Actinoplanes lobatus: one gene and its partner. The protein of the gene in region 2 interacts with the protein of the main gene of each other region in a pairwise test. Links are inferred from orthologs where the notes say so. Each region holds a gene or a part of one and is shown on either strand. Other genes may lie near its edges.

Region 1 (6,874 bases), 3.9 Mb from region 2 along the record:
CGTCGATCGCGGCGAGTGCGGCCTCGGCGGCCTCCTGCGGCGTCGCCGGGAGCCCGGCCGGCGCCTTGTCCGGCTTCCCGCCCACGTCGGCGGGGAGCTTCACGTGCGTACCGGTGTTGTCCTTGCTGCTCCAGATCCACACGTCGGAACCGTTGCGGATCACGTCGGTCTCGCCGCTCGTGCCGAGCAGCGCGAACCGTGCCTTGTCCTCTCCCGCGTACCAGACGCGGGCGGTGTTGCTCCCGGCGATCAGGCTGGTCAGGTTGCCGCCACCGCCGGAGACGTTGCCGAGCAGCCCCGCGATGCCCGGAAGCCCCAGGTCGGCGCTCTGCACCAGGGTGCCGGACAGACCTTGCGGATCGGCGCTCTGCAGGTCGACGAGCAACTGTGCGGCACTGCGCTCCGGCAGTGCCGGGTCGGCGTTCGCCACGATCGTCCCGGCCGCTGCGCCGCCCCCGATGACCGCCACCGCCGCAGCCGACGGGACCAGCCAGCGCAGCGCCGGCCTGGACCTCAACACGGACACGATGTCCACCTCCCGAATCTCTGGGGCAATCGTGCATCGGGGCCGCTGTGATCCCGCTGAGAAGCTCCCCTAGGGGTTCGACGCCGATATAGCGTTATATGAGACATAGGGGGAATTCATGGCTTCCTATCGGGGGCGTCCACTGCCCCGGCCCGACGAGGACATTCTCCACCAGGGTCTGGCCTTCGACCTGGCCACCATGCGCCGCCGTCAGGCGCTGCGCGTCCTCGGGCTGGGCGCGGTCGCCCTCGGGCTCGGCGGCTGCGGCGACGACGAGGAGACGCCGAGCACCGAGACCGACACGGTGATCGGCGAGATCCCCGACGAGACCGCCGGGCCCTACCCGGGCGACGGCTCGAACGGGCCCGACGTGCTGACCCGGAGCGGCGTGGTCCGCAGCGACATCCGGTCCAGCTTCGGCAGCTCGACCACCCGTGCCGAGGGCATCCCGATGACCCTCACCCTGGCCGTCCAGGATCTGGCCGGCGGCGGCGCCCCCTTCGCCGGCGTGGCCGTCTACGTCTGGCACTGCGACCGGTCCGGCCGCTACTCGCTCTACTCCGAGGGCATCACCGGCGAGAACTACCTGCGCGGCGTCCAGATCGCCGACGACGGTGGCGAGGTGACCTTCACCAGCATCTTCCCGGCCTGCTACACCGGCCGGTGGCCACACATTCACTTCGAGGTCTACCCCGACCAGGCGAGCATCTCCGATGCCTCGAACGCCATCGCCACGTCGCAGGTCGCGCTTCCGGAGAACATCTGCGAGGAGGCATACACCCAGACCGGGTACGAGGCCTCGGTCACCAATCTCGCCCAGGTCTCGCTGGACACCGACAACGTGTTCGGCGACGATTCCGGCGCGCTCCAGCTGGCCACCGTGACCGGCGACGCGATGAGCGGGTACACGGTCACCCTCGAGGCCGGCGTGGACACCACGACCACCCCGACCGGCGGCCGGCTCACCGGCGACGGCGCCCCGTCCGGAGCGCCACCGGGTGGCCCACCGCCCAGCGGAGGGCCGGGCGGGCCGGGTGGGCCACCGCCGAGCCGCTGAGAGGTCGCTGAGAGTCCCTGACAATCGCGTGCCCCGGCATGCCAAGGTGTGGGGGTGCGGTTGCTGGTGGTGGAGGACGAGGCGCGGTTGGCCGCCGCGCTACGGCGTGGCCTGCAGGCCGAGGGCTTCGCGGTGGACATCGCCGCCGACGGCCAGGACGGTCTCGAGATGGCCCGCCATGGTGGGTACGACGCGATGATCCTGGACGTGATGCTGCCCCGCCTCTCCGGCTACCGGGTGGTGCGCCAGCTGCGCGCCGAGCGGCACTGGCTGCCGGTGCTCATGCTGAGCGCCAAGGACGGGGAGTACGACCAGGCCGACGGCCTCGACTGCGGCGCCGACGACTACCTGACCAAGCCTTTCTCGTACGTCGTGCTGTTGGCCCGTCTCCGCGCCCTGCTGCGCCGCGGCGCCCAGGCCCGTCCCGTCGTGCTCGCGTTCGGTGATGTCGAGTTGGATCCGGCGGAACGCCGGGTCCTGGTCCGCGGCGACGAGGTGACCCTGACAGCCCGCGAGTTCGCCCTGCTGGAGTACCTGATGCGCCATCCCGGCCAGGTCGTCTCCAAGACCGAGCTGCTCGACCATGTGTGGGATGCCGCGCTCGAGACCGCGCCGAACGCGGTCGAGGTCTACGTCGGCTACCTGCGCCGCAAGATCGGCCGGGAGCGGCTGGAGACGGTCCGCGGCGCCGGCTACCGGCTGGCGACAGTCGAGTAGACGATGCAACGCGTCAAGGAGCTGAGCCTGCGGGCACGGCTGCTGCTCGTCTCCCTCGCCGGCCTCGTCTTCGGCCTGTCCGCCGGCGCCGTCCTGCTGATCGCGGTCCTGGGATATGCCCAGGTCCGCTCGGTGCAGAGCGAGGCGATGGCCACCGCCCGCGGCGTGGCCGCGCTCGTGGACCAGGGCGCGCTGCCGAACCCGATCCCGGTCACCCCGGGCGTCCAGGTGCAGGTCATCGACGACGACAACAGGGTGCTGGCGTCGTCGGCCACCGCCGACGACCTCACCCCCATGCTCGGCGCCGCGGAGCTCGCCCACCTGCGCGACGGCGAGGGCCGGCAGATCCCTGGCTACCTGATTCACGACCAGGGCGAGGCCCGTGTCGTTCAGCTCACCGCCGGCCCGCCGACCGCGCCCGTCCGCATCCTGGTGGCCCGTTCCATCGACCACGTGACGCAGAACCTGCACATCCTGCGGATCACCCTGCTGATCCTGTTCCCGCTGCTGGCCGCGTTGCTGGCGGCCGGCCTGTGGCGGGCGCTCGGCGCGGCGCTGCGGCCGGTCGACGCGCTGCGGGCCGGCGCCGAGGAGATCACCGGCGGCACCCGGGCCGGCCGGCTGCCGGTGCCGGACTCCCGCGACGAGGTCCACCGGCTGGCCGTGACGCTCAACGACATGCTGCACCGGCTCGACGCGGCCCGCGCACGGCAGCGCGCGTTCGTCGCCGACGCCGCGCACGAGCTGCGCAGCCCGCTCACCAACATCCGTACCGAACTGGAGGTCGCGCAGCACCTGCCGGACGACACCGACTGGCCGGCGCTCACCGATGATCTTCTGGCCGACGTGCAGCGACTGTCCCGCCTGGTCGACGACCTGCTGCTGCTGGCCCGCTCGGACGAGGGCGTGCCCGCCACCCGTCTCGAGGAGATCGATCTCGCCCAGTTCGTCGGCGAGGCGGCGCTGCGCTACCCCGATGTGGAATACCGGGATCCGGGCACGCCGCTGCCCACGCTCGCCGAGCCGGACGCGCTGGCCCGGGTGGTGACCAACCTGCTGGACAACGCGGAGCGGCACAAACGCGAGAAGGTGACGGTCAGTGTCTCGGCCGGCGGCGGGCACCTGCTCATCGTGGTCACCGACGACGGCCCCGGCATCCCGGAACACGACCGGGAGCGGGTGTTCCAGCGCTTCACCCGCCTCGACGACGCCCGGGCCCGCGACGCGGGCGGCTCCGGCCTCGGCCTCGCCATCGTCCGCGAGCTGGTCCGCCGGCATCGCGGTTCGGTCACCCTCGGCGACAATCACCCCGGTCTCCGGGTCGAGGTACGCCTACCGAAAGCGTGACCACCCGCGTTACCCTTCCGCGGCGAGTTCGGTGAGGGGTGGGGAAGTCATGAGGTCCCGGGTCTGGCACGGCGCCCTCGCCGTGATCGTGTTCGCGTCGCTGGTCACCCAGATCGTGCTGACCGCCACCGACACCGCCCCGCACGCCGGGCCGCCCGTGTACGAGCCGGCGTTCACCCGCTTCGAGCGCCTGTTCAGCTACTTCACCATCCAGAGCAACCTGCTTCTGCTGATCGCCGTGACGGCCCTCGCCGTGGACCCGCGCCGCGACGGCCGGGTGTGGCGGGTGATCCGCCTCGACGCCATGCTCGGCATCGTGATCACCGGCATCGTCTACGGCACGATCCTGGCCGGCCAGGTCGAACTGCACGGCGCCGCCTACCTGTCCAATCTGGGCTTCCACTACATCGCCCCGTGGGCGGCCCTGCTCGGCTGGCTCCTGTTCGGCCCGCACCAGCGCATCGACGCCCGCACCATGGCGTGGGCGGCCCTGTGGCCCCTGCTGTGGATCACCTACACCCTGGCCCACGGCGCCGCCACCGACTGGTACCCGTACCCGTTCTCCGATGTGACCGTGCTCGGCTACCCGGCCGTGCTGATCAATCTGGGCGTGGTCGTGCTGATCGCGGTCCTGCTCGGGGCGGTGCTGCGGCTGCTCGACACCCGCCTCCCGTTCCGGCCGCCGGCCGGGGCCGTCGCCGACCGGGAGAACAGCGCCGGCCGCTAGAGATCCTTCGTGGGCGGCAAGGATCTGCTACGTGGCCGCCCGGCGGGTGCTGCCATGGAGCATCTTCTTGTCATTGTTCGGTCCGTGCGCGTCTACCTAACGTGAGGTGATCGACAAGGAGGTGTCTGTGCCCGAAACACAGGAGATTCAGCGGTTCCCGTTCCCCACGGCGTTGCCGGCGGAGCCCGCCCCACGATATGCGGAACTGCGGAACACGGAGCCCGTCTCGCCCGTGCTGCTGCCGACCGGGCACGCGGGCTGGGTGGTCACCCGCTACGACGACGTCCGGGCGGTCTGCACCGATGCGCGGTTCAGCAAGCAGGCGGTCACCGAGCCCGGTGCGCCGCGCCTTCTGCCGATCTTCCAGGAGCTCAGGTCCATCGTGGTGATGGACGCGCCGGAGCACACCCGGCTGCGCAAGCTGGTGGTGAAGGCGTTCAGTGCCCGGCGGGTGGAGAGCCTCCGGCCGTACATGCGGCAGGTGACCGAGGAGCTGATCGCGGCGATGACCGCGGGGCCGCCGGAGGCCGATGTGGTCGCCGCGGTGGCCATGCCGCTGCCGATCAAGGTCATCTGCGAGTTGCTGGGGGTGCCGTTCCAGGACCGTGAGCAGTTCCGGATCTGGGGCGACGCGGTCGTCGGCCTCTCCGGCTCGGCGGGCGGCCCGGACGCGGTGAAGGAGGCGGCCGTCCAGCTGTTCGGCTACCTCGACGCGCTGATCGACAGCAAGCGCCGTACGCCGGCCGATGACCTGCTCACCGCCCTGCTGGCCGCGCACGAGGCGGACGACCGGCTGTCCGCCGAGGAGTTGCGGGTCTTCGCGCTCACGCTGCTGATGGCCGGCTACCACACCACGGCGAGCGCGATCAGCCAGGCGCTGTTCCATCTGCTGCGCCGGCCGGAGAGCTACCGTTCGCTGGTGGGCGCGCCGGGCGACGTGCTGGACCGGGCGCTGGAGGAGCTGCTGCGCTACAGCCAGGTGGCCAACGGGCTGGGCGCGATGCGGATCGCGCTGGAGGACGTGGAGCTGTCCGGTGTGCTCATCCGCAAGGGCGACGCGGTGGTGCCGGCGTTCGGATCGGCCAACCGTGACGGCGCCGTCTTCCCCGACGCGGACCGGCTCGTCCTCGACCGGCAGGACAACCCGCACATCTCCTTCGGCGCCGGTATCCACTACTGTCTCGGCGCCCAGCTCGCCCGGGCGGAGATGCAGATCCTGCTGGCCACCCTCACCGAGCGGCTGCCGACCCTGTCCCTGGTGAACCCGGACGACCCGCTGACCTGGACCACTCCGGCCTTCCCCCGGCCCGCCGCGATGCTCGTGCGGTGGTGAGCCGGAGCCGGCCGGGCCGCGACGGCCCGGCCGGCTCCGCGGGCTACCGCCAGTCGCCCAGCATCTCGACGTGCACCAGGGCGCGCGCCGGCCGGCCACGGTACGTCCCGGTCGCGGTGGCCGCCCCCTCGTACACCCCGGACGCGGCACTGGTGCGCACGATCTCCTGCGCCCGGGGACGCGCGTCCACCACGAGACTGGTGTCGATCGACGGGATGCGCACCACCCATCGGGTCGGGAACCGCTTCCCGGTCACCGGGCTCGTCCAGAAGGCGCCCGCGTCCTCGGCGAGCGGCACCAGTTCGGCGACCTCGATGCGGCCGTCGGGGTGCAGCACGGTCGCGGCGTGGTCCTCGTCGACGGTGGAGTAGTTGTCCAGCAGCGCGATCCGGTCCCCGTTGTCCAGGGTGACGGCCATCCACGTCCACTTCTTGAACTTGGAGAAGTCGCCGGCGAAGTACTGGTGGTCCATCCACGCCGTACCGGTCACCGGGTATTTCGTTCCGTCCACGGTGAGTGTCCCGGCGGCGGCGAGGTACGGCAGCTCGATGTTGTAGGTGGTCGTGCCCCACAGCGGGATGAGCCCGGTGCCGCCGAAGTACAGCGCCGGCCCGGTGGCCCGGAGGCCGAGGTCGATGTCGGCGTTCGGCAGGACTCCGCGCAGTGACAGCGCGTCGAGTGTGCCGGTCAGCGACCCGGTCGGCATCTGCACCGCGATCTCCGACCCGGAGGCGCTGACCTGGTCCAGCGGAAAGCTGCTCCACTTCTGGTGGAAGGCGCCGGTGTTCAGGTCGGTGACGGCGATGTTGGTCTCCGCGGTGTTCTTACCGACGGTGAACGCCACCTGGTAGGCGAACTGGTGCGGGCCCGCGCACAGGTGGCCGACGAAATACCAGCCCTCCCAGCCGATCCCGGGGTGGGCGGCCAGGTCGCCGGGCAGTTTCGGGAATGTCGGGAAAGCGGGATCGGCGGGCACCGCGGTCGGTGCGGCGCCGGCCGTGCAGGCGATCCTCTTGAACGGATCGGCGGAGCTCTCTCCCGCGGCGGAACCGCGCACCGGTGCGAGCACGATCAGTGCGGCCACCCCTGATGCCGTAATTCTTCGCCAACTCTTGGCGTACCTCATGTCATTTCCTCCCCGTAGGCGTGCGGCAGCCCCGCACTTTT
Region 2 (6,711 bases):
ATCGACGCCGTTCGCCGAGACCTACGCCACCGAGGACCCGGTTCTGCAGACCGCGCGTGCCCTGGCACACGAGCTCGGCCTGCCCTGTGTCTCCCCCGGCGCCGGCTCCGTGCTGCGCCTGCTGGCCGCGGCGGGCAGCGCCAAGGCGGTGGTCGAGATCGGCACCGGTACGGGTGTGAGCGGCATCTGGCTGCTCCGTGGCATGCGCCCGGACGGGGTGCTCACCACCATCGACGTCGAGCACGAGCACCAGCGGATCGCCCGGCGGATCTTCCTGGAGGCGGGGTACGCGTCCTCCCGTACCCGGATCATCAGCGGCCGTGCCCTGAACGTGCTGCCCCGGCTGGCCGACGGCGTCTACGACCTGATCTTCGTGGACGCCGACACCACCGAGTTCGCCGCCTGCACCGAGGCCGCCCTGCGCCTGCTCCGGCCGGGCGGGGTGCTGATCGTGAACGGGGCGCACGCGGGCGGGCGGATCAGCGACCCGTCCGCCCGGGACGTGGACACCCTGACCATCCGGGAGACGGTCAAGGCGATCCGTGAGTCCGAGGACTGGATCCCCGCGGTGATCCCCTTAGGCGCCGGTCTGCTGACCGCTGTCAAGCGCTGAGAGGTAATAAAGCAACCAGGATGCGCCCGTTGGTGGCGAGGGCTCCGAAGACGACCACGGCTTCGCCTAGCCGTTTTCGGCGCCCTCGCCACCAACTCAAAAGGGCGCATCCTCGCCGAGCGCAGCGAGGTAATAAAGCAACGTCCGGGCGCCCCAGCCGGTGGCGCCCTTGGTCAGCTCGCCGTCGGCGGCCTCGGCCCAGCTCGGCGCGGACATGTCGAAGTGCGCCCAGCGGACCGGGCCGTAGAAGTCGCGCAGGAACAGGGCGGCCGTGATCACGCCGGGCCCGGCGCCCGCGTTGATCCGGTCGGCGATGTCGCTGCTCTGGTACTCGATGTAGTCGTCGGCCAGAGGCAGCCGCCACATCCGCTCGCCGGCCGCCTCGCCGGCCGCGGTCAGCGCCGTCACCAGCTCCTCGTCCGGGCTGATCAGGGCGGCTGTGCGCTTGCCGAGCGCCACGGCGTTCGCCCCGGTCAGGGTGGCCAGGTCGATGACCAGGTCCGGGCCGAGTTCGGCGGCCGCGTACGCCAGGGCGTCGGCCAGCACGAGACGGCCCTCGGCGTCGGAGTTCGTGTTCTCGGTGGTCGAGCCGTCGTAGTGGGTGATCACGTCGCCGGGGCGGAAGGCGGCGCCGCCGATCGCGTTCTCGGCGAGCGGCACCAGCGTGGTGATCCGCACCGGCAGGTTCAGGTCGGCGGCCCCCAGGGTGGCGGCGACCACCGCGGCCGCGCCGCCCATGTCCTTCTTCATCAGCTTCATGCTGTCCCGCGGCTTGATCGAGATGCCGCCGGTGTCGAAGGTGATGCCCTTGCCGACCAGGACCACGTGGGTGGTCGCGCCGGGCGGCTGCCAGGAGATCTCGACGAAGCGCGGCGGCGACACCGAACCGCCGCCGACGGCCCGCAGACCACCGAACCGCTCCAGCTCGTCGCCGGCCCGGACAGTCACGGTCAGGCCGGGGCGGCGCGCGGCCTCGGCCACGATCTGGCCGGCGAACCACTCCGGGTTCTTCACCGACGAGGGTGTGTTGGTCAGGTCCCGGGCGAGCCACGTGGCCTCGGCGGTCACGGTCGCGGCCGCCAGGCTCTCCGCGTACGCCGAAGGGTCGTCGAGAACGAGCCGCACCTCGCCGGACCGGGGCGCCTTGACCGCGTCGCGATAGCGATAGCCGCCCATCCAGAGGCCCTCGGCCAGGCCGCGCAGCGCGCCCGGGGCGAGGTCCGCCGGAAGCAGCGCCTCCAGGATCTCGTCGTCGCCGGCCTCCCGCACGATCGCGGCGCCGGCCGCACGCCAGGCCGCCTCGTCCCCGGCGCCGACCCCGGCCAGCAGGACCCGGGACGGCTGCCGTAGCGGGCGCGGGAACACCGTGATCCGGCCCGCCGTATCGGCGCCGTCGGTCGCGGCGACCAGTGCGGACATCTCCGGATCCAGGCCGGGGCCGACCGGGAGGACCCGGGTGTGAGTGTCGTCGGAGACGTCGGTCAATCGGATGGTGAACACGGGAGGATGACCTTTCCCTGAGACGTGGAAAGCCCGCCGGTACGGGCGGTACCGTACCGGCGGGCTCGCGTGAAACGTCAGCCGGCGATCGACTTCAACGCGTCACCCAGCGCGTTGGCCTCGTCCGGAGTCATCTCAACGACGAGACGGCCACCACCTTCCAGCGGGACGCGCATGACGATGCCACGACCCTCCTTGGTGACCTCCAGCGGACCATCGCCCGTCCGCGGCTTCATCGCCGCCATCTTGTCTCCCCTCAGACCTACGTCAGGGTCGGTGGGTTGCCCCACAGCCACTTGCTCCTGGAATGCCAGCAGCCCCGTCACGTGCTCAGCCCCACGCGACGCGGTGCTCGTTTCCGACCGGCGGCCGTACAGGCCGTTTCACGTTTCCACGCGTTGCGGCCCACCGTGCCGATCAAACATTTTCCCTGATGAACACCGGCGAACCCAAACCCAGCCCGGGCGGATGTGACAGCATCTAGCATATCGTCTTTTGGGCTGTCACAATGTGCGGTCATGCAGGCGCGGTCCGCACTCTTCGACCTGTACGGCGACTACCTGCGCGATCGCGGCTCCCGAGCCCCGGTCTCGGCGCTGGTCCGGCTGCTGGCACCGCTCGACATCGCGGCTCCGGCAGTCCGCACCGCAGTGTCGCGAATGGTGCGACAGGGCTGGTTGCATCCGCTCCGGCTGGCCGCCGGACCGGGTTATCTGCTCACCCCGAAGGCCGCGCGCCGGCTCGACGAGGCAGCCGCCCGGGTGTACCGAACCGGTCGCGGTGGCTGGGACGGCCGCTTCGACATGATCCTGCTCCACGAGCCGGTCACGCGGCGGGACGCGCTCCGGCTCACCTATCTGGGCTACGGGTCGCTCAGCGAGCAGGTCTGGGTGGCGCCCCGGGCCTCCGAAGAGGTCGAAGCGCTGCTGGCCGAGGCGGGTGCGGGCCACGAGCGGTTCAGTGCCAGCCCCGCGGCGGACGCCACCGGGATCGTGGACCGGGCCTGGGACCTGGCCCGCATCGGACAGTCGTACCAGGAGTTCGTCGAAAAACTACAACCCGTGGTCAAGGCGATCACTCCACGTAGCACCGACGAGGAGGCGTACGCGGCCCGGTTCCGTCTGGTGCACGCCTGGCGGTCGTTCCTCTTCCAGGACCCGCAGCTGCCCTCGGCGCTGCTGCCCGCGGGCTGGCCGGGCGTCAAGGCCGCCGGATTCTTCGACAAGCACGCCACCCGGCTGCGCCCGGCCGCCGACCGGCACGTGGAACGCTGCCTGCAGTCGGCCACCCGTGGAGCGCGTGTGGGATTCTCGAACCCATGACCGACTCGCTCCTCGTCGACCGCACTGACGCGGTAGTCACCCTGACCCTCAACCGCCCCGACGCGATGAACTCCTTCACCGTCGACCTCAAGGAGGCGTTGCGGGACACCCTCGCCGAGCTGGAGGGCGACCGGTCCTGCCGGGCGATCGTGCTGACCGGCGCGGGCGGCGCCTTCTGCGGCGGCCAGGACCTGCGGGAGCACGCGTCGCTGCTGCAGTCGGGCGCGACCGATTTGAACACCGTGCAGGTGCACTACAACCCGATCGCGCAGCGGCTGGCCAACATGCCGAAGCCGGTGATCGCCGCGGTGGGCGGGATGGCCGCCGGGGCCGGCGCCTCGCTGGCCCTGCTCGCCGACTTCCGTATCGGCGGCCCCCGGACCAGCTTCCTGATGGCCTTCGCCAACGTGGGCCTGGCCGGGGACAGCGGCATCTCCTGGTCGCTGCCGCGGATCGTGGGCCACGCCAAGGCGGTGGAGCTGCTGCTGCTCGCGAAGCCGGTGAAGGCCGAGGAGGCGTCCCGGATCGGGATGCTGACCCAGCTGCTGGACGACGACGAGAAGGTGCTGCCGGCGGCCCAGGAGCTGGCCGCGCGGCTGGCGGCGGGCCCCACGGTGGCCTACGGCGCGATCAAGCGCGAGCTGTCCATCGCCACGGCCGGCACCCTGTCCGACGCCCTGGCGGCCGAGGCCCAGGCTCAGGCGATCTGCGGCGCGACCGCGGACCACTCGGCCGCGGTCAACGCCTTCCTGAACAAGCAGCGCCCGGAATACCAGGGGCGCTAGTCCCAACGCCGTTCAGTTAGGCGGTCCGGGCTGGCGTCAAGGGTGTTGATCAGAAAGTAGGAAGCGGAGTTCCGGTATAGAGGTTTGTCACTCCAAGACAACCCACCCCAGGACTCCGCTTGCTCGATCAGATTGCCATAACCCGCACCGTGACGGTAGCTGCAGGGGTGTTCGCGCCGGGGCATCTGGGCGAGCTGACCCGGCTGATTCCGTTCGAGATGGTCGATGACGTTCTTGCCGCCACCGGGCGGGTGCAGCAGCGGGTACGGCTGCTGCCGGGCCGGGTGGTGGTGTATCTGCTGCTGGCCGGGGTGCTGTTCGCCGAATACGGCTACCTGCAGGTGTGGCAACAGTTGACCGCGGGGCTGGCCGGGTTGAGCCTGGCCGAGCCTTCTTCCAGTGCTTTGCGGCAGGCCCGGCAGCGTCTCGGATCCGCGCCGTTGCGAGCATTGTTCGATCTGCTGCGCGGCCCGGCCGCGACGTCGGCCACCCCAGCGGTCCGCTGGCAAGGCCTGCTGCTGACCGCGGTCGACGGGACGACGCTGTCGGTCGCCGATGCCGCCGCGGTCGGCGTCCGCTACCGCAAACAGCGCGGTAACCACGGCGGGGCCGGCTACCCGACGCTACGGCTGAGCGCTCTGCTGGCCTGCGGCACCCGCTCGGTGATCGACGCCGTTTTCGACCCGCTCGGCACCAGCGAACTCGATCAGGCCCGCGTACTGGCCCGCAGCCTGAAAGCGGGGATGCTGCTGCTGGCCGACCGCAACTACGCTGCCGCCGATCTGGTCAAGACCCTCGCCGCCACGAAGGCCGAGTTGCTGATCCGCTGCAAGAGTGGCCGCCGCCTGCCGGTCATCACCCGGCACCGGGACGGCTCCTGGCTGTCCACGATCGGCACCGTGCGGGTGCGGGTCATCGACGCCCGGATCGCGGTCAAGACCAGCACCGGCACGAGCACCGGTGACTACCGGCTGATCACCACCCTGCTGGACGCCCGCCGACACCCAGCCGGGGAACTGATCACGCTGTATCACCAGCGGTGGGAGATCGAGACCGCCTACCTGGAGCTGAAGTCCAGCATTCTCGGTGGCCGGGTCCTACGCGCCCGTACCCCGGACGGCATCGACCAGGAGATCCACGCGCTGCTGATCGTCTACCAGCTCCTACGCACCGCCATGGTCGATGCCACTGACACCCGGCCCGGCCTCGACCCGGACCGGGCCAGCTTCACCACCGCTTTGATCACCGCCCGCAACCAGGTCATCCAAGCCGCGGGCATCATCACCGACACCGTCGTCGACCTCGTCGGCGCGATCGGCCAGGCAGTCCTGGACCACCTACTGCCCGACCGCCGGATCCGGGTGAAAGCCCGCATGATCAAACGATCGAACTCCAAATACCAGGCCCGCGGCCCGAACATCGACCGGCGCACCTACCAAGCCACCATCGCCATCAACATCATCACCGACGGACCTTGACGAACCCGACGCTGGCCTAACTGAACGGCGTTGGCGCTAGTCCTCGTCGTCTTCTTCCTCGGGGTCCTGGTTCGCCTCGGCCCCGAGGACGAAGGCCTGCATGGCCAGCTCGTCACCGGAGGGCCAGACGTAGGTGGGCAGCTCGGCCGGGCCGAGCTCCAGCACGTGCGACCAGAACTGGCGCACCGCCTCGGCCGGGTTCACCGCCTCGATCGGCATGGCCACGCTCACCAGCCAGGCCTTCCGGTCGGACGGGCCGCCCAGGCGCTCGGCGAACCGCCGGAACGTCGCCTCGTCGACCGGGCCCTCCGAAAGATCGGCCGGAACCGGCTCGTCGAAGGCCCGTCGCAGGTACCACAACGCGAGACCGCCGTCGGTCTTCTCCACCCGGGCCAACGCCACGACCTGCTGTTCGGCGACCACCAGCACCTCGTCGCCGACCGCGGCCCCGGCGGGGCCGCCGGCCACGGTCACCACATCGTGCTGGAACAACCGCTCGGTCGCCCACTGCTCATCCGGAAGAACTACCGACCATCGCGCCATGGCTTCATCTCATCACGGGCACCCAGCAGTCCGTGAGGTGGTCGTCGACCATGCCGGTGGCCTGCATCAACGCGTACGCCGTGGTGGGTCCGACGAACTTGAACCCGCGCTTCTTGAGCGCCTTGGCCATGGCGGTGGACTCGGGCGTGACCGCCGGGACGTCGGCGCGGGTCCGCGGCCGGTCCCGCCCCGCGGGCGCGAACGACCAGAGCAGCTCGGTCAGGTCGACCTCGGCCGCCACCCGGGCGTTGTGCAGCGCCGCGTCGATCTTCATCCGGTTGCGGACGATGCCGGCGTCAGCCATCAGGCGCTCGGCGTCGGCCCCGGTGTAGCCGGCCACCTTGACGATCGAGAAGCCGTCGAAGGCGGCCCGGAACGCCGGGCGCTTGCGCAGGATGGTGATCCAGGACAGGCCGGACTGGAAGGCCTCCAGGGTGAGCCGCTCGAAGAGGGCGTCGTCGCCGCGGACC

Evidence for each region. The genes of interacting proteins can lie anywhere in the genome.
Region 1: the proteins of BJ964_RS07215 (region 2) and BJ964_RS25270 interact in binary tests that used the Escherichia coli proteins (3 or more experiments, as listed by UniProt). The link is inferred for Actinoplanes lobatus from one-to-one orthologs.

The regions. Positions count from the first base shown.
Region 1 is NZ_JACHNC010000001.1:5,506,029-5,512,902, forward strand. Bases 1,521-4,475 are described here. They hold BJ964_RS25270 (sensor histidine kinase), read left to right. Parts: upstream 1,521-2,303; coding sequence 2,304-3,647; downstream 3,648-4,475. Other genes in these bases: BJ964_RS25260 (intradiol ring-cleavage dioxygenase), read left to right, coding at 1,521-1,583; BJ964_RS25265 (response regulator transcription factor), read left to right, coding at 1,638-2,300; BJ964_RS25275 (Pr6Pr family membrane protein), read left to right, coding at 3,697-4,374. Outside these bases: BJ964_RS25255 (LolA family protein), read right to left, coding at 1-526; more of BJ964_RS25260, read left to right, coding at 645-1,520; BJ964_RS49180 (cytochrome P450), read left to right, coding at 4,502-5,707; BJ964_RS25285 (lipocalin-like domain-containing protein), read right to left, coding at 5,751-6,791. UniProt on the Escherichia coli protein: Histidine kinase member of the two-component regulatory system CpxA/CpxR which responds to envelope stress response by activating expression of downstream genes including cpxP, degP, dsbA and ppiA.
Region 2 is NZ_JACHNC010000001.1:1,622,684-1,629,394, forward strand. The notes cover bases 1,742-4,533. They hold BJ964_RS07215 (PaaX family transcriptional regulator), read left to right. Parts: upstream 1,742-2,631; coding sequence 2,632-3,435; downstream 3,436-4,533. Other genes in these bases: BJ964_RS07205 (leucyl aminopeptidase family protein), read right to left, coding at 1,742-2,113; BJ964_RS07210 (DUF3117 domain-containing protein), read right to left, coding at 2,191-2,358; BJ964_RS07220 (enoyl-CoA hydratase-related protein), read left to right, coding at 3,432-4,220; BJ964_RS07225 (IS4 family transposase), read left to right, coding at 4,370-4,533. Also shown: BJ964_RS07200 (O-methyltransferase), read left to right, coding at 44-613; more of BJ964_RS07205, read right to left, coding at 710-1,741; more of BJ964_RS07225, read left to right, coding at 4,534-5,698; BJ964_RS07230 (hypothetical protein), read right to left, coding at 5,735-6,241; BJ964_RS07235 (DNA-3-methyladenine glycosylase I), read right to left, coding at 6,246-6,711. UniProt on the Escherichia coli protein: Negative regulator of the paaZ and paaABCDEFGHIJK catabolic operons. Binds the consensus sequence 5'-WWTRTGATTCGYGWT-3'. Binding of PaaX is specifically inhibited by phenylacetyl-coenzyme A (PA-CoA).